DNA from 3 places in the Gracilibacillus caseinilyticus genome. Region 2 is predicted to be linked to each of the others. Evidence: riboswitches for the same ligand, from Rfam matches in the RefSeq annotation. Region 2 holds a riboswitch; each other region holds the start of a gene.
The links. Region 2 has a riboswitch for S-adenosylmethionine ahead of MUN88_RS13405 (inorganic phosphate transporter). Riboswitches for the same ligand answer to the same signal wherever they lie in the genome.
Positions count from the first base shown of each region.

Region 1: another riboswitch for S-adenosylmethionine. It lies ahead of MUN88_RS15080 (5-methyltetrahydropteroyltriglutamate--homocysteine S-methyltransferase); the one in region 2 lies ahead of MUN88_RS13405 (inorganic phosphate transporter).
Region 3: another riboswitch for S-adenosylmethionine. It lies ahead of MUN88_RS00365 (5-methyltetrahydropteroyltriglutamate--homocysteine S-methyltransferase); the one in region 2 lies ahead of MUN88_RS13405 (inorganic phosphate transporter).

Region 1 is NZ_CP095072.1:3,194,123-3,197,286, reverse strand. It holds gene MUN88_RS15085 (metallophosphoesterase) at 1-450, opposite strand, end outside; gene MUN88_RS15080 (5-methyltetrahydropteroyltriglutamate--homocysteine S-methyltransferase) at 839-1,945, opposite strand; SAM riboswitch class I at 2,046-2,136, opposite strand; gene MUN88_RS15075 (DUF2515 family protein) at 2,326-3,164, shown strand, end outside.
Region 2 is NZ_CP095072.1:2,850,476-2,853,639, reverse strand. It holds gene cobA (uroporphyrinogen-III C-methyltransferase) at 1-244, opposite strand, end outside; gene MUN88_RS13405 (inorganic phosphate transporter) at 204-1,301, opposite strand; SAM riboswitch class I at 1,424-1,525, opposite strand; SAM riboswitch class I at 1,689-1,789, shown strand; gene MUN88_RS13400 (methionine biosynthesis PLP-dependent protein) at 1,865-2,950, shown strand; gene MUN88_RS13395 (aminotransferase class I/II-fold pyridoxal phosphate-dependent enzyme) at 2,951-3,164, shown strand, end outside.
Region 3 is NZ_CP095072.1:86,525-89,688, reverse strand. It holds gene MUN88_RS00370 (SDR family NAD(P)-dependent oxidoreductase) at 1-177, opposite strand, end outside; gene MUN88_RS00365 (5-methyltetrahydropteroyltriglutamate--homocysteine S-methyltransferase) at 190-1,293, opposite strand; SAM riboswitch class I at 1,376-1,477, opposite strand; gene MUN88_RS00360 (HAD family hydrolase) at 2,548-3,164, shown strand, end outside.

The DNA of each region.
Region 1 (3,164 bases), 340 kb from region 2:
TATTTGCACATTCTGATTATCCAATATGTTCACGCCAGCTTCACGGAGACCCTTAAATAACGATTCGTGTAAAGGATTGTCCCAATCGTGATTTCCTGAAACATAAAATACCGGAGATTGACTGATCGATAACTGTTCAACAAATGAGAGGACATCATCGATATTTTCCGTACTGCGATCCACAATATCCCCTGTCAGCACAACCACATCTGGTTCAAGTTGGATAACTTTCTCAAGTAATTTTTGATTATCTTCACCAAATTGCTTATTATGCAAGTCTGATATCTGTAATATCTGAATGGACTGGTTTCGATTCAATTTTTCATTCGACAATTGAACCTCCGCTACTTTTAACGCATTTGTATCATAATAAACTTTAATACCTACAACTATTGCTATCATACATCCTGTAATAATCAATAAGATTCCATACATTTTTTTGTTATTCATTCCCTCTACTCCAGACATTTTCGCTTTGAATTAACTTCATACCTGTAAGAAAAACTGGGAAAGCCCACCCGGTCCTAACTAACAAAATAATATACAACTACCTATAATATGGATTATGTAAAGTGGAACTGTTTGACTTTGTGGTAATTTTGATAGATTCATTTGCTTAGCAAAGCTCCGGAAATATGCCTCCGCAGGACGCGAAGTGGTTGGCCGGAGCGGTATGCCAGCTAAGCATTTCAAAATGACTTCAACGCTAGACATAGTCCATATATCTTCATGTTCAGCATGATTACTTCTATGACTGTACTTATATACTTTCTTCACTCACTACAGAAAAACCTCTTAAGCACATTATGACATGCTTAAGAGGTTTTTGCTTTACTCATTAATTCCAGATTTCTTTGGTTACTTCTACAATATATTTCAGTTTTTTCCACTGATCTTCTTCTGTCAATTTATTACCGTGATGAGTCGATGCAAATCCACATTGAGGGCTTAAGCACAACTGTTCAAGTGGTACGTATTTGGCAGCTTCCCCTACTCTTGCTTTGATTTGTTCTTTATTTTCTAATTCACCAGTTTTTGAAGTGAATAAGCCCAATACCACTCGAGCACCGCCATCTGGAATATAGTCTAGCGGCTTGAATCCACCAGAACGTTCATCATCATACTCCAAGAAGAATCCATCCACTTTCTCTTTTGCAAACAGTGTCGGTGCAATGAGATCATAACTTCCAGAGAAAGCCCAATTAGAACGGTAATTTCCACGACATAAATGCGTGGTCACAACTAAATCTTCCGGTTTGTCTTCTAAAACACCATTCACTACACGTAAAGCTAAATCAATTAAATAATCTCTGTCATACGCACCATCATTAAAAGGAATGTCCGGTGACGATAATCCAGCAATATAAACATCATCAAATTGCAAATATCGTACACCTAAATCGTAAAAAGCTTTAATGGCATCACGGTATGCCTGAATGACATCACTTGCAAAATCCTCAATATCCGGATAAATGGTTTCATTACGAATCCCTATATTAAATAATTGATTCGGACTTGGGATCGTTTGTTTAGCATCGGCACGGCCATTGACGATCTCATTAAATTCCTTAAAATCTTGTAAGAATGGATGATCTTGATTAAAAGAGATTTTTCCATTATTGCGAATATTGTAACGCTCTGTTTCTTCGTTTCCGTTAAATATGTAACCAACTTCTGGTACATAACCTTCAATTCCATTCAAATGTTCCAAGAAATCCGTATGCCAGAAGCGGCGGCGGAACTCCCCATCAGATACTAATTCCAGACCAACTTCAATCTGCTTATCGACAATGTGTGCAATTTCTTTGTTCTCTACTTCTCGCAATTCTGCTGCACTTATATTTCCTTCCTGATACGCTTTTCTTGCCTCCAATAAACTTTCTGGACGTAACAAACTTCCTACATGATCTGCTCGAAATGGTGCTGTTACTGTTTTTGTAGACATACTGCAATCCTCTCCTTCAGCTAATTGTTTGCAATAATTCTTATCCAGTAAAAAAAGACCCCCTATAAGAAGAAGGTCTTTAACGTTTAAAAACTTATTCCTCTTATCTGTTGGAATTAGCACCATGTCTTCGTATAGACTGGTTGCTGAGACATCATTAGGCCAAATCCCTCCGCCTCTCTGGATAAGAAATTATCTGAAATTATTACCACAAACACATATTACTACATAACAGAGATTGGATCAACCCATATTTGTTAAAAAATTTCAAAAAGTCTTACAATTTCCTCATTCTCCGCATAAACTCCCAGTTTAAAAGCAATCCTAGATAAATGATTAACCTGAAGAAATTACTCTAGAAAAATGAATTTGAAAGGACGGTGGCAATCATTAAGCCATCTTATCCTCTTCCGTATCCATTAAATATAATAAAACATCGATTACAAAACAAAAAAAGCTATTACGCAATTAAAGATCAGTTATCTGAACCTGAGCAAAAACTAATTAATCAGATTAACCATGACACCAGACAATATAATCGAAATAACGTCACACGTACAGAAGCTTATTTTCGCTTTTATCAGCAATTTCCAGAAGTCGAATGGAGCTTTTTGGCGCATATGGTATCAAGAAATGCCGGTTGGAATATGACCGATCTTAAAGGCAGTCTATTATCCAAACTACTGACAAAAGAACAGCAGCAATACTTTTTTCATTTTTTAGAACGGAACAATTGGCTGATATTTCAAGATGCCTATCCTCAGTTGCGCTTATACGAAGCGAGTATCCGCCTTAGCAAGAATATGTTTTACATGCTTCCGTTATTTGGAGTTTCCTACTTTATGAAAGTGATATGGGATTACTTTTATGAAAATAGACAACGTTCTCTGATTACCAATGCTTTGATTATCAACGAACAAAATTACATCGAAAACCGTGTCATTAACAACCCACAATATGCTAGAACGAATATGGAGGCGCTCGAATTTATCGTTCAGCAGATGATGCAAATGAACCAAATTATGTTTCCTTACAAGAAAGAGCATAAGGTCCAGTTAGTCGGGTTAAATGTCCATCGCTTTGAGTCATTACCTAACCGAATTGACATCGGAAAACAACTTTATCAAGTATTATTTCACCCAAAATATTATGCAGCCATTTATCAATTCGCGGTTAAAACGCCTCATTCTGGATCAAGAAAAGATTATTGGCCATCAGT
Region 2 (3,164 bases):
CCGTTTTACCTTTTTTAGCATGATAAATCAATTGCTCGTTTATTTTCTCCTGTATCAATCCATGTTTCCGAGGCATTTTCCCACAAAAAATCAGCTCAGCATCTGCCTTGGCATAATCTAATAATGAATGATTAACAAGCCGATCATACAGAATCACATCTGCTTCCTTGATCGCTCGAACACCTTTTACCGTGATTAATTCTTCATCTCCTGGTCCTGCTCCCACTAAATACACTTTCCCCATGTTGATCCCATCCTTTTCCTGTAATTGCTTTTGCAGGTTTTTCTCTGTATCTAACTAAAATATAAGTTGCTACGATCGATAATACTACTAATACGACCTGTTCAAAACTTTGTTGTACGATAATCTCTGTCAATATAAAGGAAATGACAAGAGAGACAATCGGTGAGGTAACCCATACTTTCGCAATTTGATGAATCACCTTTTGCTTCCAAATCGAGGATACATCTTTGCTCGCTCCGATACCAACAATCGCAGATGTGGTAACCTGTGTCATCGGAATTGGGACACCAAGTAAAGAAGCAGCGACAACAAGACCACCTGTAGCTCCTGAAATTACCACACCATTCCCAAGTGACAAGGAGGTAATCTTTTTTGCATTGGTTTCGATAACTCTGCCCCCGAAAAAAATACTTCCCAACGCTACCACCAGCGCCATTAATGGCAAGCCCGTTTCCATCGATGCAATACCAGCTCCCACCAAGGGGCCTAATGCATTTGCAACATTATTCATACCGGCAGCAACCGCTTCAATCGCACCAGTTATAATCAATAAACATGCTAATACTTTTACTGGTGGCCGGATCGTAAAACGATTGGCAAATTTATTTCTAATTTTCTCTAAGCTCAATGTAATCAGAAAAGCTGCTAAAGGAACGATCAACCAAAAAGAAACGATCATTAATATGTTTTGAAAATGTAATTGTTGATAGCTTATCCCAACACCAATAATAGCTCCTACGGTCACTTCACTAGTCGATAGCGGGATGCCGATGTAATTTGTAATGAGTAATGTAAAAGCAGATACGACTAATATGATACAGGCTACTTTCACATCCAATATCGATTCCGGAATTATTCCTTTACCAAGCGTCTTCGTTACATGCTCCCCTCCTAGAACAGCCCCCGTTATGGCACCTGCTCCAGCAATCCATAATGCATGCTTTCGCTTTTTTATTACTTTTGATCCATAAGCAATACTCATACTTGCTGCTGATCCACTTGCTCCTATATTAAAGGCAAACAAACATGCAGCTAAAATCGCAACGAACGTTAACATCTTTCATCCCAACTTTCAGCTATTGTCTATCAATTTTTAATACTATTACACTATTACCCATCTGAAAACTCGGATTAATACCTATAAAAAATCCTACTTGACGATGAAGTAGGAGTCTGTTCCACTTATCTGTCAAGTTATACCTGCTGGATTTAGCACAGTGCATTTAAAGCCTGTTGCTGAGAATTCATAGGGCCAGTTCCCTCCTTCTCTCTCGATAAGATGCTATACTATTTTCATAATTTTCCACTAAATTTGTGTTGTACTTACTATAATAGATAGAACAAGGATTGTCAATGGGTTCCATAAAAATATTTTTTTGTATCACTGTTGTAATTTCTTCCTAAATAAGGTACAATTAATGTATTAAATTTCCATGAAAATATAATCTTATCAAGAGAGGTTTAGGGACTGGCCCGATGATACCTCAGCAACCAGCAAACTATTGTATGGTGCTAATTCCAGATGGTTTTTGCCAAAGATAAGAGATGCTGCCTGACATAAAGGAGGTCTTCTACTTATCGAAGACCTCTTTTTTTATTTATAGAAAGGATGTACATAATATGAATCAAATTGAAACCATTCTTGCCCAAATTGGCAACAGAAAAGATCCACGAACAGGTGCAGTAGAAGCACCAATCTATTTATCTACCGCTTACCAGCATCCAACGCTTGGACAGTCAACCGGGTACGATTATACGCGAACAGCGAATCCTACCCGGGAAATTGTGGAAGAAGCAATCGCTTCATTAGAAAAAGGTGTGCAAGGATTTGCCTGTTCTTCAGGTATGGCTGCCATTCAATTAGTCTTTTCCTTATTTAAACATGGAGACGAAATTCTCGTAACGGAAGACATTTATGGTGGCAGCTACCGCTTATTTCAACACTTACAGCAATCTTATCAAGTTACACCAGTATATGTCAGTCCGGAGAATGTGGAACGACATATTACCCCAAATACGAAAGCAATCTTTATTGAAACACCGACTAATCCATTGTTAATGGAGATCGATATCCAGTATATAGCGGCAATTGCCAAAAAGCATGATGCCTTGCTGATCGTAGATAATACGTTCTATACACCATATCTGCAGCAGCCATTAACGGAAGGTGCAGATATTGTCATACATTCTGCAACGAAGTACCTTGGTGGCCATAACGATGTCTTAGCAGGACTTGTTGCTGTCAAGGATCATGAGCTCGGTGAGCAGCTTTTTTATTTACATAATGCCATTGGAGCGGTGTTATCTCCATTGGATAGTATGTTACTGATTAGAGGAATGAAAACCTTGACGTTACGATTAGAACGCCAACAGCAAAACGCTCAGATTCTGGCAGCTTTTCTGCGTGAACATGACAAAGTGAGAGATGTCTTATACCCCGGAAAAGGAGCAATGATCAGTTTTCGCGTTACTGATAATAGCCTAATTGCACCGTTTCTGGAACAATTAAAAGTCATTTCCTTTGCCGAGAGTCTTGGAGGTGTGGAGAGCTTCATCACCTATCCAACAACTCAGACGCATGCTGATATCCCGAAAGATGAATTAGAACGTCGAGGTATTAGCGACACATTACTACGTTTTTCGGTAGGAATTGAAAATATTGAAGACCTTAAATCTGATCTAGATCAAGCATTAGGAGGGAAATAAATGACACATAAAAAAGAAACATTATTAGCCCATGGAGGAAATCAGCAAGGTTATCATGAGAAATATACAGGAGCAGTAAATCCACCAATCTATGTATCTTCTACTTACCACCAGCAAGAGTTACATGAATTCGGCCCATATGATTATAGCCGCTCAGGTAATCCAACTCGTGATCAGCTTGAAGCAACGATTGCTAAGTTGGAAAATGGGGTTG
Region 3 (3,164 bases), 1.7 Mb from region 2:
GGAAACATCAACCTGCTGGTAAAAGAGATGTTCAGACTCTGTGATCGCAGGTGGTGCCATATCGGCTACCGCCACTTTAGCACCACAATCCAAAAATGCATCGACTATCGCTTTTCCAATTCCGCTAATACCTCCGGTTACAATGGCTACTTTATTTGTTAAATCCATCGCATACATGTGATCACTCCATTATTTCAGCGTTTCTTTTGCAATATCTACCACGTATTTCAGCTTGTCCCATTGTTGTTGTTCTGTCAATTTATTACCATGATGTGTCGATGAGAATCCACATTGTGGACTAATACACAGTTGTGACTTTGGGACAAATTGACTTGCTTCCTCAATCCGTGCTTTCATCTCTTCTTTATCTTCTAGTTCTCCTTTTTTAGAAGTAAAGATACCGATCACGACATTAGGTCCACCAGCCGGAATATACTTTAACGGTTCAAATGTCCCTGAGCGCTCATCATCATATTCTAAGAAAAAGGCATCGACTTTTTCCTCGGCAAATAAACGAGGTGCAATTTTATCATAGGCGCCGGAAAAAGCGTGCGTAGATCGATAGTTTCCTCGGCATAAATGAGTGGTGACATAAAGATCTTCCGGCTTATCATTTAATACATGATTCACCATTCTTAGTGACAGATCGAATAATTGATCCATGGAATAAGCATGGTCGTAAATAAAGTCATTTTCTGTGACAAAACCAGCGATCGATACATCATCTAATTGAATATAGCGGCAGCCAGCTTCATAGAATGCAGCAAGTGCATCTCGATAGGCATTCACGATATCATCCGCATACGCTTCGATATCTGGATAAATGTCAGGGTTTCTCATGCCTACATATAATAATTGATTCGGACTCGGGATCGTTTGCTTAGCCACTGCACGCCCGTCTACTATACTATTGAACGTTTTAAAGTCTCGCAGAAATGGATGATCTGGATTAAATGAGATTTCACCGATATTACGAACATTGTAAGGGTCTGTTTCTTCGTCTTCGAAATCGAACCCTTGATTAGGGACGTACCCTTCGATCCCGTTCAGATGCTCAAGAAAATCTATGTGCCACCAATCTCTTCTGAACTCTCCGTCCGTAACTGCTTGAAGGCCAACTTCTATTTGCTTGTCGACGATTCGCTTTAATTCTTTTGTTTCGATGTCATGTAATTGCTGGGCAGTGATGTTACCAGCTTTGTAATCTTTTCGTGCTTGAAGTAAGTTGTCAGGTCGTAAGAGACTACCGACATGGTCTGCCTTAAATGGCGGGTGAATAGAAATTGTCATCATATATTTCCTCCTAATTGTTTTGTGCGAAATAAAAAACCTCTCCTTCAAGAAGGAGAGGTCATTAAACAATGTTCAAGTACTCTTCCTATCTTTTAAGCGTAACGCTTCTGGAATTGGCACAATGCTAATAACAGCTGTTGCCGAGGCTTCAAAGGGCCAGTCCCTCCACCTCTCTTGATAAGAATTATCGTAAAATATGAAATTAATAAGATTAAATTTACCCTAAAATTCGACAAACGTCAAGTTAAAAATTTTTAAGATTATACATGAAGGTCAATTTCCTTCTTGTGGAAAAAAACAACTGATCCCTGTACAATGAAGGTAAGTAACCACGAGGAGCCGAATTATATCACGGCAGGATGAAAAGGAGAGAGTATCCGCATATTTATGATATACCTCTAACACGAGCCAGTCGATTGGCAGATTTGGAGAAGAAGCGACAATAGATTGATATTTTATTTTCCTTTTTTCACCACCCAAATAATGGATAAGGAACTCATAAACATAGGCACAAGTATCATCCAGGTAAAAGTATATAAGTACAGGCATAGAAGTAATCAAGCTAAACATGAAGATGGGTTCTTATAATATGGATTATGTAAAGTGGAACAGTATTACAGTATGGTAATTTTGAAATGATTTATCTGCTATGCAAAGCTCCGGAAATATGCTCCGCGTCCTGTGGGCACGGCCTCAGCTAGGCTACTACTTGAACTGCTTCCATGCTGCCTTGTGCCGAGGAAGCTTACTTCGTAGCGATACTAGCAGACACAGGCACAGACAAAGTGGATCTTCAGCTCGCGCTGATCCCACGGGAGTCTCCGCATATTTCCTACGCTTGAGTGAAGTACTACAACGATTGGAACAGCTAAAAGCAGTGGTGCTAGGCATTATACGTCATCAGAATAAGGTATTAATCATGAAAATAGTCCTCCATATTTTACCTGCTGCAATAGTTATAGAACTATTCATGAGCGTAGGCCAACCACGTAGACTCCCGCGGGACATGCAGGTGCTGAAGATCCACTTTGTGAAGCGGTCTTCTTCACAAATTTAGCTTCAGCCGTGCCCCGCAGGACGCGGAGTGGTTGGCCGGAGCGGTATACTAGCTGATTTATTATTTCAAAACTATCACATAGCTTAGAGCTGCTAGTTGACATAATCCATATTATAGGTAGTTGTATATTATTTATGTTAATTAGGACCGGGTGGGCTTTCCCGGTTTTTTTAAAAACAAAGTGGGGGGAATTAAAATTGATCAAGGCAGTTCTATTCGATTTAGATGGCACATTATTAAACAGGGATGCTTCCGTCCAGCATTTTATAACAAATCAATACAAAAGACTAGATTCGTTACATCACCTATCCAAAGATTCCTATATTACACGATTTATCGAGTTAGACAACAGAGGATACGTCTGGAAGGATAAAGTCTACCAACAGCTGGTCAAAGAATTTGAGATAACAGGTCTCTCCTGGGAAGCATTGCTTGAAGATTATATCAGTCAATTCCAATTCAGCTGTGTACCTTTTCCACATTTGAAAGAAGCATTGGAGATTTTAAAACAGAAAGGATTTGCACTAGGGATGATTTCAAATGGTAAAGGACAGTTCCAAATGGACAATATAAAAGCACTTGGAATCGAACCATATTTTAATACGATTCTGATTTCAGAGTGGGAAGGAATGAAAAAGCCTGATCCTCGTATTTTCCAAAAAGCACTTCAGCAATTACATGTACAGCCACAACAGGGTGTATTTGTTGGGGACCATCCGGAAAATGATGTATTGGCCGCTCAGCGTATAGGCATGCAAGCAATTTGGAAAAAGGATAAAGGATGGAAGAATTGTTCTGCCGATTGGACGGTGGA